DNA from 2 places in the Rhizobium sp. 01T444 genome. Region 1 is predicted to be linked to the other one. Evidence: predicted binding sites of a transcription regulator. Region 1 holds the regulator's gene; the other holds the start of a gene.
What was found. Region 1 encodes PhoB, which activates phosphate uptake and scavenging genes when phosphate is short. Its sites were predicted from a motif close to TGTCATNNANCTGTCAT; they were not measured.
Positions count from the first base shown of each region.

Region 1 (7,423 bases):
GCACTTCATAAATATTGGAGAGATGCCAGACCTTGTCGGCCTGATCCTTGAGAGCGGCCACAACGTGCGGATTGCCATGCCCCACGGAGGTAACGGCAACGCCCGCGCCGAAATCCAGATATCGCTCGCCCGTTTCGGTGATCAGCCACACGCCCTCGCCTCGCTCGAACCGCAGCGGGGCACGAGAATAGGTATCATAAAGCGGCGAGGCTTCAGCCATGGCGCAATCTCCTGGTCAGGCTCTAAGGCAACGGACTCCGGCTAAGAAAACCAGGCCCGAAAAATCAAAAATGCCGCCTTGCGGCGGCAGGAAGCACTATTTACTTTTCGCACTGCAATGTCAACAAAACTGAGGATTTAGCACATGCGTCAAGCCTCAAATCAGACTTGCAGGTCTATCAACAGCTAATGTTGCAGAAATGACTCTCCGGGGAAGCAAGTTGGGGAAAACCCCGAATTCGGATTCATCGGATTCACGCGACTCTTGTCACAGAGTCAGGCTCACACTAGGTTAAAGTTCAATTACTAGACTGCATGCGGCGGAACTAGTCACCAAAATTGATCAGGCGTTTCTTGCTTCGGAGACTTCCGAGGCAACGGTGAGGGATTCTGCCATCACCAACGCGAAAGGTGGAGACAGGGCAATGAACTGGACAGACGAGCGTGTCGAGAAGCTCAAGAAGCTTTGGTCAGAGGGGCTGAGCGCCAGCCAGATCGCTGCGCAGCTTGGCGGAGTGAGTAGAAACGCTGTTATCGGCAAGGTTCACCGGCTCAGTCTTCCCGGCCGCGCCAAGGCCGGCGGCACGGCAACCGCTGCGCGCGCAACGAAGCGCAATACGTCGGCTCCGCGCGCCCCGAACTATGCGTCTCGCATCACCACCCGCACCGTTACCCGCCAGCAGGGCGCAACGATGCTGAAGGAAGAGATCGAGATCGAAACGGTCGAGGAAATGGAATACGTGCCGGCCAAGAATGTGGTCGTGCCGATTTCACGCCGCCTTGGCCTGACGGAACTGACGGAGCGCACCTGCAAGTGGCCGGTCGGCGATCCGCTGAAGGACGACTTCTACTTCTGCGGCTGCGACTCCCCGGATTCCTCGCCCTATTGCAACTATCACCAGCGCCTCGCCTACCAGCCGGTCAGCGAACGCCGCAAGGCTGTCCGGGTCGCCTGACCCGCGATCTTCCAACAGACGCAACGTGCCATCACCCCTCCTCGCCTATGCGCGGAGGGGTGATTTTTTTAGCCGGCACAGGAGGACTGGAAAACCGCTCCTGACCACGACTATCTGCCGGAGGCCGATCTCTGCCGGTCGTTCACCATGCCTGACAATGCGAAGTTACGTGGCCAACACCACCGATGTGTTTCAGCCCCAGGCTGGCATGGAACGGTGGTCATGGCGCTGTAACGCGATTTTCTGATGCAGATGCGGTATTCTCGTGGAGTAGCACGGCGCAAACAGTCGGTCAGGGGTGCCAATGGAGATCGATCCAAAGCGGATGACAATGGGGTTCGTCGGGACGGGCACGATTACCGAGGCCGTCGTCACCGGATTGGGCAAGACAGCGTTTCGCGACACACCGATCGTGCTGTCACCGCGCAGCGCAAGCGTCGCCGCCCGCCTTGCGGCGGCAAACCGGAATGTGTCGATCGCTTTGGGGAACCAGGATGTTCTCGACCGATCCGATCTCGTATTTGTGGCGGTGAGGCCGCAAATTGCCGAGGAGGTCATCCGCTCGCTCCGATTTCGGCCGGGCCACCATGTCATCAGCTTCGTCGCGGCCACGCCAATGGATCAACTGCTGGCGTGGATCGATCAGCCAGTTCGCCTGAGCCTGGCAATTCCACTTCCGTTCATCGCAGATCTTCAGGGCGCGACTGCGATCTACCCGCCCGACGAGGTTTCCCACGCCCTCTTTTCGGCGCTCGGAACGGCGATCCAGGTTGAAAACAGACCTGAGTTCGAACTTCTCGCGGTGGCGAGCTGCCTGATGGCCACCTATTTCGGCATCCTGGACGCGACGTCGACCTGGCTGCAGAGCCAAGGGCTTTCGAGAACGGCTGGCGACGCCTACCTCCGTCAATTGTTTTCCGGCCTCGCCCATGCTGCCCGTTCGAAACCTGTCGCGAGTTTTGATGAACTCATCGGCGAGCATTCGACCAAGGGCGGATTGAATGAACAGGTGCTCGAAGACTTTCGCGATTTCGGTGGCGCTGTGGCTCTGCAAAAGGCTCTTGATCGAGTTCTTGCACGCATTCGTCTGTAGAAAGCAAACCCTCTTGAAGTTCGCTTTCGGCGCCTAGTGTCGGCTTCCAGAAGAAGCTGTGCTTCGCCGAGACAGGTCGCTTCAAGCTCGACGGACAGGGCGGGCCTACCCATCGCTGTTTCTTCAGAAGGACACCAGATAAGCAAACGGGCCGCCCGGCAAGCGAGCGACCCGTCTGGACCTCCGATCACTCGGATCAGGCTTCCATGGAATATCCCGCGCCGCGGACGGTGCGGATGACATCCTGCATGTTGGAGAAGTTCAGCGCCTTACGCAGGCGCCCGACATGGACGTCGACGGTACGTTCGTCCACGTAGATATCGTGGCCCCAGACGCCATCCAGAAGCTGCGAGCGGGAGAAGACCCTGCCCGGCGACGACATCAGGAATTCGAGCAGGCGGAATTCGGTCGGGCCGAGGCGCACTTCGCGGCTCTTGCGATGAACGCGATGGGTTTCGCGATCGAGCTCGATATCACCACACTTCAGAACGGTGGAGAGAACCTCCGGACGGGCGCGTCGCAGCATCGCCTTGACGCGGGCAACGAGTTCCGGCGTGGAGAAGGGCTTGACGACATAGTCGTCCGCGCCGGTCGAGAGACCGCGAACGCGTTCGCTCTCTTCGCCGCGTGCCGTCAGCATGATGATCGGCAGGCGCTCGGTCTCCGGCCGCATGCGCAGCCGGCGGCAGAGTTCGATGCCGGAAACGCCCGGCAGCATCCAGTCAAGGATGAGCAGGTCCGGCGTGCGCTCCTGAAGCCGGATTTCGGCCTCGTCGCCACGGAGGATCGTATCCACCTCGAAACCTTCAGCCTCGAGGTTGTAGCGGAGAAGCACACTCAGCGCCTCTTCATCTTCAACAACTGCAACTCTTGGGATCATGCGTGTCAGTCTCCTAATGCATGATCCTTAAACCGGGGGTGATTTAAGCAACGGACCATGCAGAAACTTGGAATTGGCTGCGACCTTTGCGCGCCCCAGCGCAGGGCGCGCACGCAATTGGCAGGTCCGGATTACTCCGTCACCGCACCGACGGTATTGGAGCTGTCGTCCTTCGGACGCTCACCCTCCGGCTGGGCGCCGGTTGCCATGTAATAGATCGTCTCAGCGATGTTGGTCGCATGATCGCCGATGCGCTCGATGTTCTTGGCGCAGAAGAGAAGATGCGTGCAGCTCGTGATGTTGCGCGGATCTTCCATCATGTAGGTGAGGAGTTCGCGGAACAGCGAGGTGTACATCGCGTCGATCTCGTCGTCGCGCTCGCGGATGGACTTGGCCTTGTCCGCAGAACGCGTCGTATAGACGTCGAGCACTTCCTTGAGCTGGACGAGCGCCAGTTCGGAGAGATGCTCGAGACCGCGGGCGAGCTTGCGCGGAACGCCGGTGCTCTGGACGGCGATGACGCGCTTTGCGGTGTTCTTGCCGAGGTCGCCGACACGCTCGAGGTCGGCGGCGATGCGGATCGAACCCATGATCTCGCGAAGGTCGGAGGCCATCGGCTGGCGACGGGCGATCGTGACGATCGCCTTGTCGTTGATTTCGCGTTCCGCGTGATCAAGGATCACGTCGTCGGAAATGACCTTCTGGGCGAGCGCAGTGTCGCCGTTGACCAGCGCACGGACGGCCTCGCCGACCATCTGTTCGGCAAGACCACCCATCTCGGAAATGCGCCGGGACAGGAATTTCAGATCGTCATCGTAAGCGGAAAAAATATGTGTCGATGCCATGGGGCTTTGTCCTCGAAAATCGGGAAGGCTTCACATCGCCAAAATCAGCCGAACCGGCCCATGATATAGTCCTGGGTGCGCGGATCGTCGGGATTGGTGAACATCTTGTCGGTGTCGTTTTCCTCGACCAGGTTGCCGAGGTGGAACATGGCCGTACGCTGTGATACGCGCGCGGCCTGCTGCATGGAATGCGTCACGATGACGATGGTGTAGTTTTCACGCAGCTCATGGATCAGCTCTTCGACCTTGGCAGTCGCGATCGGGTCGAGCGCCGAGCAGGGCTCGTCCATCAGGATGACTTCCGGGCTGACGGCAACGGCGCGTGCGATGCACAGACGCTGCTGCTGACCGCCGGAAAGGCCGGTGCCGGATTCATGCACGCGATCCTTGACCTCATTCCAGAGGCCGGCGCGCTGCAGGCTCGTCTCGACGATCTGGTCCAGGTCGGCCTTGGATTTGGCGAGGCCGTGGATGCGCGGTCCGTAGGAGACGTTTTCATAGATTGTTTTCGGGAACGGATTCGGCTTCTGGAACACCATGCCGACACGGGCGCGGAGTTCGACGACGTCGATGTCAGGATCGTAGATATCGTCGCTGTCGAGCGTGATCTTGCCGGTGACGCGGCAGCCATCGATCGTGTCGTTCATGCGGTTCAGCGACCGCAGGAAGGTGGACTTGCCGCAGCCCGACGGGCCGATCAGGGCGGTCACGGTGTTTTCGCGGACGTTCAGATTGACATCGAAAAGCGCGCGCTTCTCGCCGTAATAAACGGAGACATCCTGTCCGATCATCTTATACGGGACGTTGCTCATTTTCTGGTCCAGCGCCTTCTCAACTGCAGCTTCCGTCAACATGTTCATGATCTCTACTCCGTTTACCAGCGGCGCTCAAAGCGACGACGCAAGAGGATAGCTCCCATGTTCATGACGATCAGGAACAGGAGCAGGACGATAATGGCACCCGAGGTTCTTTCCACGAATGCGCGCTCGGCTTCGTTGGCCCACATGTAGACCTGAACCGGAAGCGCCGTGGAGGGATCGAGTGGACTGCTCGGCGCCTGGGCGACGAAGGCGACCATGCCGATCAGCAGCAGCGGCGCAGTTTCGCCGAGTGCGTGGGCAAGGCCGATGATCGTGCCGGTCAGGATGCCGGGCATTGCAAGCGGCAGCACGTGGTGAAACACCATCTGCATCTTCGAGGCGCCGAGGCCGAGGGCAGCCGCGCGGATCGACGGCGGCACGGCACGGAGCGCTGCACGCGTGGCGATGATGATCGTCGGCAGCGTCATCAGCGTCAGCACCAGGCCGCCGACCAGCGGTGCCGAACGCGGCAGGCCGGCGAAGTTGATGAAGACCGACAGGCCGAGCAGACCGTAGACGATCGACGGGACGGCGGCGAGGTTGTTGATATTGACCTCGATCAGGTCCGTCAGCTTGTTCTTCGGCGCGAATTCCTCAAGGTAAATCGAGGCAGCGACGCCGATCGGCAGCGAAAGCACGAGAACGATCAGCATCAGGTAGAGCGAGCCGATGAGGGCGACGCCGAGACCTGCGGCTTCCGGACGGCTGGAATTGCCGTTGACGAAGAGGCCGGTGTTGAACGTCTTGTGGAGAGCACCGCTCGCCTTCAGCTCATTCATCCAGGCAACCTGCTTGTCGTTGACCTTACGGTTCTTCTCATCGACCGAAAGATTGATCTGGCCCTTGTTGGCGCTGTCGATATTGGCATCTGCAAGCACTGTAATATTGACGGTCTTGCCAATGATCGACGGGTCGGCAACGACCATGTCGCGCAGCTGAATGGGCGCCCCCTTGGACAGCATGGCGGATGCATCGCGCACGTCAGGACGGCTTGCGGCATTGATGCCGAGCTGCTTGACGATCGCGTCGCGCAGCAGAACCGGATAGTTGGCAGCGACCAGCACCGAAGGGTCGGTTGCACGCTTGTTGTCCGGGTCGATCGTCTTCTCGGAGAATTCGATCGGCAGGGTGATCGACGTCTGCAGGAAGGCCGTATAGCCGTTGCTGATGACCGTCCAAAGCAGAATGAAGAGGAAGACGAGGCCGAATGCTATGGCTGCGATGCCATAGGCCTGGAACCGGCGCTCGGCAGCGTAGCGACGCTTGATGCCGATATCGCGACGCGCGGGCGCCTTAGAAACGGTAACGCCGGCGACGGGGGAAACAATATTCGTCATTCGTACTGCTCCCGATATTTGCGCACGATATAGAGCGCGTAGATGTTGAGGCAAAGCGTGATGCAGAACAGCGTGATGCCAAGTGCGAAGGCAACCAGCGTCTGCGGCGAGGTGAACTCAAGGTCGCCGGTCAGCTGGTTGACGATCTTGACGGTCACTGTCGTCATCGGCTCGAAGGGATTGATCTGGATACGGGCGGCGACACCGGCGGCCAGAACCACGATCATGGTTTCGCCGATGGCACGCGAAGCGGTCATCAGCAGCGCGCCGACGATACCGGGAAGGGCTGCGGGCAAGACCACCTTTTTGATGGTTTCGGAGCGTGTGGCGCCGAGACCGAGCGAGCCGTCACGCAGTGCCCGCGGAACTGCGGTGATGATATCGTCCGACAGCGAGGAAACGTAAGGGATCAGCATGATGCCCATGACGATGCCTGCGGTGATGACGCTCTGTGCCTGGATGAAGTTCGTATAGCTGCCGCTCAAAAGACCGCTGATCTGCGCCGAGAAATCACGCAGGAACGGCCCGACGGTGACGAGTGCAAAGAAGCCATAGACGATCGTCGGAATGCCGGCGAGCACTTCGAGAAGCGGCTTGGCGATCGAGCGCACTCTCGAAGAAGCATACTCGGCCATGTAGATGGCGGCAAAGAGGCCGACCGGCACGGCGACCAGCATGGCGACCAGGCCGATATAGAGCGTGCCGAGCAGGAGTGGGATGAGCCCGAACTGGCCGAAGGAGGAGCTGCCCGCACCGGCAAAACGCGGATCCCAGACCGTTCCGAAGAAGAAGTCGACGAAGGGAACGACGGCGAAGAAGCGGCTCGCTTCTGTCAGCATCGAGAGCACGATGCCGATCGTCGTCAGAATGGCGATGGAGGATGCAACGAGCAGCGCCCAGAGCATAACGCGCTCGACACGGTTGCGGGCACGGAAGCGCGGAGCAACGGAGCGCAGCGCATAGAAAGCACCTGCGACAGATATGAGCAGCACGATCGCCGTCATGATGACGCGGCTCGTCATGCTCTCCGAGTTCAGGGTCTTTGCGGCAGCGATCATGTAGGGCTGCGGCTCGCCGGCGAGCGGTACGCCCTTCTCGCTGAGCTTTGCCTGCAGACCCGCAGGATTGCTCGACAAGGAGGAAACCTCATCCGAGGTCAGCAGGTTCATGCCGCGGGCAACCGTGGCGACCATGCTGTAGGCGAGGTCCTGCTGGACGACCGGTTGCGCCTTC
Region 1 is NZ_JBFTPD010000001.1:294,659-302,081, forward strand. Features, by position in the region: gene AC1DTN_RS01410 (acetylornithine transaminase) at 1-220, opposite strand, end outside; gene AC1DTN_RS01415 (GcrA family cell cycle regulator) at 645-1,175, shown strand; gene AC1DTN_RS01420 (pyrroline-5-carboxylate reductase) at 1,507-2,268, shown strand; gene phoB (phosphate regulon transcriptional regulator PhoB) at 2,465-3,148, opposite strand; gene phoU (phosphate signaling complex protein PhoU) at 3,280-3,993, opposite strand; gene pstB (phosphate ABC transporter ATP-binding protein PstB) at 4,038-4,853, opposite strand; gene pstA (phosphate ABC transporter permease PstA) at 4,868-6,190, opposite strand; gene pstC (phosphate ABC transporter permease subunit PstC) at 6,187-7,423, opposite strand, start outside.

Region 2 (7,423 bases), on a different contig from region 1:
GATGCGGATCCTGTCCTGCGCATGCCAGGCCTGGACCGGCTGCTTTTCCTTGCCGTGATCTGAAAGTGCGGAGATCACGATATCGCGACGGGCGCTGGCGATCTGGTCGATGCTGCGGGCAAGCGCGAGGTTTTCATAGTGGTCCGACGTAATGATGCGGTTCCCCGCAGCAAGCAGCCGGCCGACACGGAAGGTCTGGGTGACGGCAAAATAGTTTTCGGCCGCACGCGGCAGCGCCTCGCCGGTCCGTTCGGCGATCTGCATGATTTCCGGCACAAGGGCGAGGGTCGGTAGAGCTGCAATTTCGGCGGCCAGTTTTTCCGGCAGGCCGGCCTGCTGGTACTCCTGCTGGCGCGCTGAGACTTCGGCTGCTGCCTGCTCGGCAAAGGCGGGTTTAAGTTTTTTCAGAGCAGCCTGCAGCCGGCTAATGATTTCCGCCATCCCGCCTCGGGTCATGCCGGTCTTCAGCAGCAGACGTGTCAGCACGGTGAAGTTATTGGTGATCTCCTCGTAAATCCGGTTCTGGACCTCGCCGGAAACCTTGTTGTCCAGGGCATCGGTTTCGGCCCATAGCCGGTTGAGATCAAAGCCGTCACGGGCGACGATCGCGGCGCGTACGACCTCAGAGGCAGAGGCCGCTGTGGCATCCATCATGCTCACCGTAAAGCCCGGCCCGCCGCGGTTGATCGCCTCATTTGCGAGGACGGTCGCGACGATTTCCCGCTTCAGCCGGTGGGTGTCGATGTCGGATGCGTTCGACTTCTGCATCTTGGCCGGGAAGTAGTTGAATAGCGTGCTGATGAAATAAGGGTCATCAGGTAACTCACTGGCGATCAGCGCGTCGAAGAGGACGATCTTGGCATAGGAGAGCAGCACGCCGATCTCGGGGCGCGTCAGTGGCCGTCCGGCCGTGTAACGTTCGGACAGCGAGGCGTCGTCGGGAAGCGTCTCGACCTTGCGGTTCAGTTGGCCGGCTGCTTCCAGCACGCTCATGAAGCGGCCGAGTTCCAGGCCGTTTGCCGTTCCTTTGCGGGATGTCAGTGAGATCGCCAGGGACTGCAGGTAGTTGTTGCGCAGCACGAGGCCGGCCACTTCATCGGTCATGCTGCCGAGAAGCTGGTCGCGCTTTGCCCGGTTGAGGCGCTGTTCATGCATGGCGTTTGCCAGCGCGATCTTGATATTGACCTCGACGTCCGACGTGTTAACGCCGGCAGAGTTGTCGATAGCATCGGAATTGCTGCGTCCGCCCTTCAGGCCATAGGCAATGCGGCCCTTCTGCGTGACGCCGAGATTGGCGCCTTCGCCGATTACCTTGGCGCGCACTTCGTCGGCCGTGATGCGGATCGGATCGTTGGCGCGGTCGCCCACTTCCGCATCGGTTTCCGACGCGGCCTTCACGTAGGTGCCGATGCCGCCAAACCAGAGCAGGTCGACCGGGCTCTTCAGGATCGCCGTCATGATCTCGAAGGGCGTGGCGACCGCCTTGTCGATGCCGATTGCGGCTACGGCCTCCGGCGTCAGCGTAACCGACTTTGCCGAGCGCGAAATGATCATGGCGCCTTTCGAGAGCACGGACTTGTCGAAGTCCTGCCAGCTTGAGCGCGGTAGGTTGAACAAGCGCTGGCGCTCTGCGAGCGTCTTTTCCATATCAGGGTCGGGGTCGATGACGATGTCGCGATGATCGAAAGCGGCGACTAGCCGGATCTTCGGCGAGAGCAGCATGCCATTGCCGAAAACGTCACCGGACATGTCGCCGACGCCGGAAACTGTGAAAGGTGTCGTCTGGATATCGATGTCCATTTCGCGGAAATGACGCTTCACGGTTTCCCACGCGCCGCGTGCGGTGATGCCCATTTTCTTGTGATCGTAACCGGCCGAACCACCCGAAGCGAAGGCGTCGTCCAGCCAGAAGCCCGCTTCCTGAGCAAGGGCATTGGCGGTGTCGGAAAAGGTTGCCGTGCCCTTGTCGGCAGCGACGACGAAATAGGGGTCATCGCCATCGAGACGCACCGTGTTATCAGGCGGGACGATGTCGGCGCCGGAGATATTGTCAGTGATGGAAAGCAGCGTACGGATATAGGTTTTGTAGGCTTCCCTGCCTGCATTGAAGACCTCATCGCGGCTGCCGCCGATCGGCAGTTTCTTGGGATAGAAACCGCCCTTGGCACCGACAGGCACGATCACAGCATTCTTGACCTGCTGCGCCTTCACGAGGCCCAGAACTTCGGTACGATAGTCCTCGGCGCGGTCCGACCAGCGCAGGCCGCCACGGGCAACGCGGCCGAAGCGCAGATGCACGCCTTCCACTTCCACGCCATACACGAAGATTTCACGGAAAGGCTTCGGTTCCGGCAGGCCGTCGACCAGATGCGGGTCGAGCTTGAAGGCGAGCATCGCCTTCGGTGTCCCATCGGCATTGCGCTGGAAATAATTGGTGCGCAGCGTTGCATCGACGATATTGACATAGCGGCGCAGGATACGGTCGTCATCCAGGCTCGGCACGTCGGCAAGCTCGGCTTCGATTGCCTGATGCAGTTCGGCGAGCTTCTTGATACGCGCCTTTTCCGACAGCTTCGTATCGAGCGTGTCGTGGAACAGGCGGAAGATCGAAGCGGCGATAACAGGATATTTGTCGAGGGTGGTTGCGATATAATCCTGCGAATAGGCGATGCCGGCCTGGCGCAGATAGCGCGCATAGGCGCGCAGCACACTAACCTCGCGGGCCGAGAGACCGGCCGACAGGATCAGCCGGTTGAAGCTGTCATTGTCGATCGTGTCACTGAAGGCTGCGACGAAGGCTTCTTCGAGCGGTGCGCCAAAACGTGCGAGGTCAATGTCCGCACCGCTGCGAGCCTCGAGTTCCATGTCGTGCAGCACGACAATGTTGATGGCGCTGTCGGCGGCCGGAACTTCGATATCGAAGGTCCGTTCGCTCAGGACGTTGAAGCCGAGGTTTTCGAGTAGAGGCACGCGGCGCGACAGCGGCAGCTGTTCGCCGCTATGGAAGATCTTCAGCGACAGGATGCGGCCGCGTTCATCGTCCTGGCGATAGTAGAATTCGATGCGGATCGGCTCGCCGGCGGCGCATGCGGCGATGTCGGGCAGATCGCCGACCGCTTCATCCGGCGTGAAGGCTTCCTGGAAGGCGTTGCTGACGCCGAGCTTCGGCGCCTTGGGACCGGCGAGCATCTCGAAGCGGCTGTCCCAGCGCGCGGTGATCTGGCGGATCGTCTCCTCGAGCTTGGCCTGATGGATGCGTGGCGTCTTACCGCCCGAGCGGCCGATGATGAAGTGAACGCGAGCCACTCCACCTTCCGGGAAGGCCGGATAATAGGCGGAAACACGGCCGTCATAGACGGTTTTCAGATAGGCGCCGATGCGTTCGCGCACGATCGAGTCATATTCCTCGCGCGGCACGAAGATGATGACCGAGACGAAACGGTCGAAATGGTCGATGCGCGGCAGCACCCGCACGCGCGGGCGATCGGCGAGGTCATTGATCTGCTCTGCAAAGGTCGCGAGCAGCGGCGTATCGATCTGGAAGAGGTCGTCGCGCGGATAGGATTCCAGCGTATTGTCGAGCATACGGCCGGAGTGGCTCATCGGGTCGAAGCCGAAATGCTCCTTCACCTTCTCGATTTTGGACCGCAGTAGCGGGATTTCGGTGGCCGAGGACGTATAGGCTGTCGAGGTGAACAGGCCAACGATGCGGAGTTCCCCCGTTACGTTGCCCTGTGCGTCGAAGCGCTTGACGCCGACATAATCCATGTAGGCGCGGCGATGGACAATGGATTTCACGTTGGCTTTGGTGACGATCAGGAAATCGGGACCATCGAGGAAGGCGAGAATTTCCGGCGTCGTCGTCACGGCGTCCTTACCGGTGCGCAGAACAAGAACCTCGGGATTGGAGAGAATGCCGAGGCCTGTTCCCTTGTCGCGTTCGACCTTGGAATCGGGACCCTTGCCGGAATAGACGTAGTCGCGCATGCCGAGGAAGGTGAAGTTCTCGTCACGCAGCCAGGTCAGGAAGGCGATCGCCTCGTCACGGTCGGCTTTCTTGCGGCTGGCGTTGTAATTCGAAAGCTCTGAAATCACTTCATCGACGCGGGCAAGCATCGGCTTCCAGTCGGAAACGGCAAGCTCTACCTGCTCGAGTACTGCCTTGATCCGCTTGATCAGGTCGGCGGCCTGGGAGGGGCTCAGAGGCGAAATGTGAAGCTGGATGTGGCTCACCCGCTTTGCCGGGTCGCTCGGCACATCGGCGGAATAGAGTTCCGGAGCCTTGCCGTCTTCCAGGATCAGGATCGGATGAACTGCCATGTAGATGTCGCGGTAGGTGCTGGTCACCTCACCCATGACGGATTCGTAGAGGAAGGGCTTATTGTGATCCGTCACCGAAAGAATGGAGATTGCAACGCCATCGGGCGTGACATCGGCGACCGTGTCGATGCTGACGCGCGGCACCTTGCCGTTCCAGGCGCCGAGCTCGGCTGCCGAGTGTACGGAGGAAAGCGCAAGCATTTCCGGCGTGTAGAGTTCGAGGTCGTCGCCGCTGGCACGGCCGAAGAGAATTTCGGGATCGAGATGGGGTTCGCCGGTCGCGGCCGCGATTTTGCGCGCGCTCTCGATCTGCTTTTCCCGTTTTGGATTGTTTCTGGTGGCCATGGATCATCCCCCCGATTGTTTTGATGTGGGCAAGGTAGCAGAAGGTTCTTCGAAAGAATCCTTAAAAGAGCGCTTCGAAAAGTAGTTTTCGTGCTTTTTTGGCTATGCTGGCGAGAGATTTCGAAAGCTTTTAGGTCGTTTTATGCCTATCGACGGCGAAATGACTTTATCCGGCTTTTTCGTCCCGCCGCACATTTCCACGCTCCCGTGAAGAATGGTTGACAGCGCCTCGTCAAAAAGATCATCAACGGCGGTCGAAATTCGGATTCGGATGCCATGTCGGAAAACGCAGCGGGCGCAGTCATCGTCATCTCCAGCCATGTCGTGCGGGGGTCGGTTGGAAACCGTGCTGCGGTCTTTGCGCTGGAAACGCTCGGCCATCAGGTCTGGGCGCTGCCGACGATCGTGCTGCCCTGGCATCCCGGTCATGGCCGCTCGACACGGCTGACCTTCGCCGATGCCGATTTCGAGGCGGCGATTGACGATCTCATCCGCGCGCCATGGATCGGCGAGGTCAAGGCCGTCTTGTCGGGCTACTTCGGCAACGCCGCCCAGGCCCGCTCCGTCGCGAAACTCGTTGCATCCTTGCGCGAGAAGAATCCGGAGCTGCTCTATGTCTGCGATCCGGTCATGGGTGATCTCGGCGGCCTCTACGTCCCGGAAGCGACAGCCGAGGCGATCCGTGACCATCTGATACCGCTTGCCTCGCTCGCAACGCCGAACCGGTACGAACTTGCCTGGCTTTCAGGGGCGGCACTCGATGACAACAACGCGGTCATGGAGGCCGCTCTTTCGCTCGGCCCCTCACGCATGCTGGTCACATCGGCGGTGCCGATGATGGCGGGGGGCACCGGCAATCTCTATCTCTCCGGAAGGCATGCCCTGCTTGCCGAACACCGTGTCGTTGAAAACCCACCAAATGGGCTCGGCGACCTGCTTGCCGCCCTTTTTCTCTCTCGCCTGCTTTCGGGAATGGAGGATAAAAAGGCGCTGCAGCTGGCGACCGCCAGCGTGTTCGAAGTGTTGGCGCGCGCTGTCAAGCGCGGCAGCAACGAGCTGATGCTGGCAAGCGATGCCTCCAGTCTTTCGACGCCCATGGCAATGGTGCAGATGCGTCACCTGGTCCATCCTGCCCAGCGGCGGAAAAAATAGGTCTCAGGCTTTTGCAGCGCAGCAGTTGATCTTGGCTCACGCGCGCGCTAATCCAGAGACATGATGAGCTTCCCCAACTCCCTGCTGGACGGTTATCGCAACTTCATGAGCGGGCGATATGCCGATGCCCGCGACCGGTATCGGCAGCTTGCAGAAAACGGGCAGAACCCGACGACGCTCGTTATTGCCTGTTGCGACTCGCGCGCTGCTCCCGAGCTGATCTTCGATGCAGGGCCGGGCGAACTCTTCGTCATCCGCAACGTCGCCAACATGGTGCCGCCCTATGAACCGGATGGCCATTTCCATTCCACGTCGGCAGCGCTCGAATTCGCCGTGCAGGCGCTGAAGGTCAAGAATATCGTTGTCATGGGCCATGGCCGCTGCGGCGGTATCCGCGCAGCCCTCGATCCCGATGCCGAGCCTTTGTCATCGGGTGATTTCATCGGCCGCTGGATGTCGCTCGTTCGCCCTGCCGCCGAACAGATTGGCAGCAACAACGTCATGACGCCGGCCGAACGGCAGACTGCGCTGGAGCGGGTCTCCATCCGCAATTCGATCAACAATCTCAGATCTTTCCCTGATATCAAGGCGCTTGAAGAAGAGGGCAAGCTGGAGCTTCACGGCGCCTGGTTCGACATTTCGACCGGCGAGCTCTGGGTGATGGATTCTGAGACACTCGATTTTATCCGTCCCGAAATCTAGGGATAGACCGCTTTAGCAGTTTTTTAAGATATTCCACTAAGCTGCGCTTGCAGGCGGTATATGCGCGTGGATCAGTTATGAATTTCGAAGTGCTGAAATTCAAGAATATCAGAAGGGCAGTACTAGCCGCCATTCTGCTGCCCTTCGTCTTCATGATTGTCGAAGGAGTGGTGTTGATCCGCTCCTCGCTCATGCAGTACCGCGCGCTCGAAAATGACCATCTCTTTGCCGATGTTCTTGCTCGTGGAGGATCGATTGCTGCCAATGAGATCCTGGCGGAACTCGTCGCGACGCGAACCTACATCAACAATCCGGACGAGATAACCAGGGCGGCCATGATGGAAAGGCGGAGCGCGCTCGACAGCGAACGCGCGCGTTTCAACGCCAGTCTCCCGCCCGTTGAAACACTTGATCTCGGTCTGCAGTCACAGCTTTCCGATCTCCGCCTTGCTTACAGCCGTATCGTTGCGGCGCGTTCGGCGGTCGATCGAGGTTATTACGGCAAAGGCGGCAACCCCGTTCATATCTATGGTCAGGCCGGATTGAAGCAGCTTGGTCTCGTCTCGTCGCTTTCGTCGAGGATCCATGATCCCGTGTTGATGCGCAAATCCAGCGAGCTGATGAGTATCCTGCTGACCTACTACGGTGAGCGGCTGATCGGCAACCTTGGCCAGCGTTATTTCGACCAAACCGACTTTTCCGCCATGTCGCACGAGCAGCTCGTTCAAGGCGAAATGATGCTCGGTAACGGCATGGATCGCCTGCGTTTTCATTCTTCCTCGCCTGTCGTCCGGGAGATCCTTGCCTATAGGGCTCAGCCCGACGAGGTCTGGGCCGATACCTTCACAAAGGCCATGGTTTCCGGTGCGCTGCGGCCGGACAAGGCGATCCGAGACAAATGGAT
Region 2 is NZ_JBFTPD010000003.1:402,537-409,959, forward strand. Features, by position in the region: gene AC1DTN_RS07410 (NAD-glutamate dehydrogenase) at 1-4,665, opposite strand, end outside; gene pdxY (pyridoxal kinase PdxY) at 4,942-5,817, shown strand; gene AC1DTN_RS07420 (carbonic anhydrase) at 5,878-6,519, shown strand; gene AC1DTN_RS07425 (GGDEF domain-containing protein) at 6,612-7,423, shown strand, end outside.
Region 2: a site for PhoB is predicted at 4,873-4,889, ahead of AC1DTN_RS07410 (NAD-glutamate dehydrogenase). Genes of this name have one in related genera too.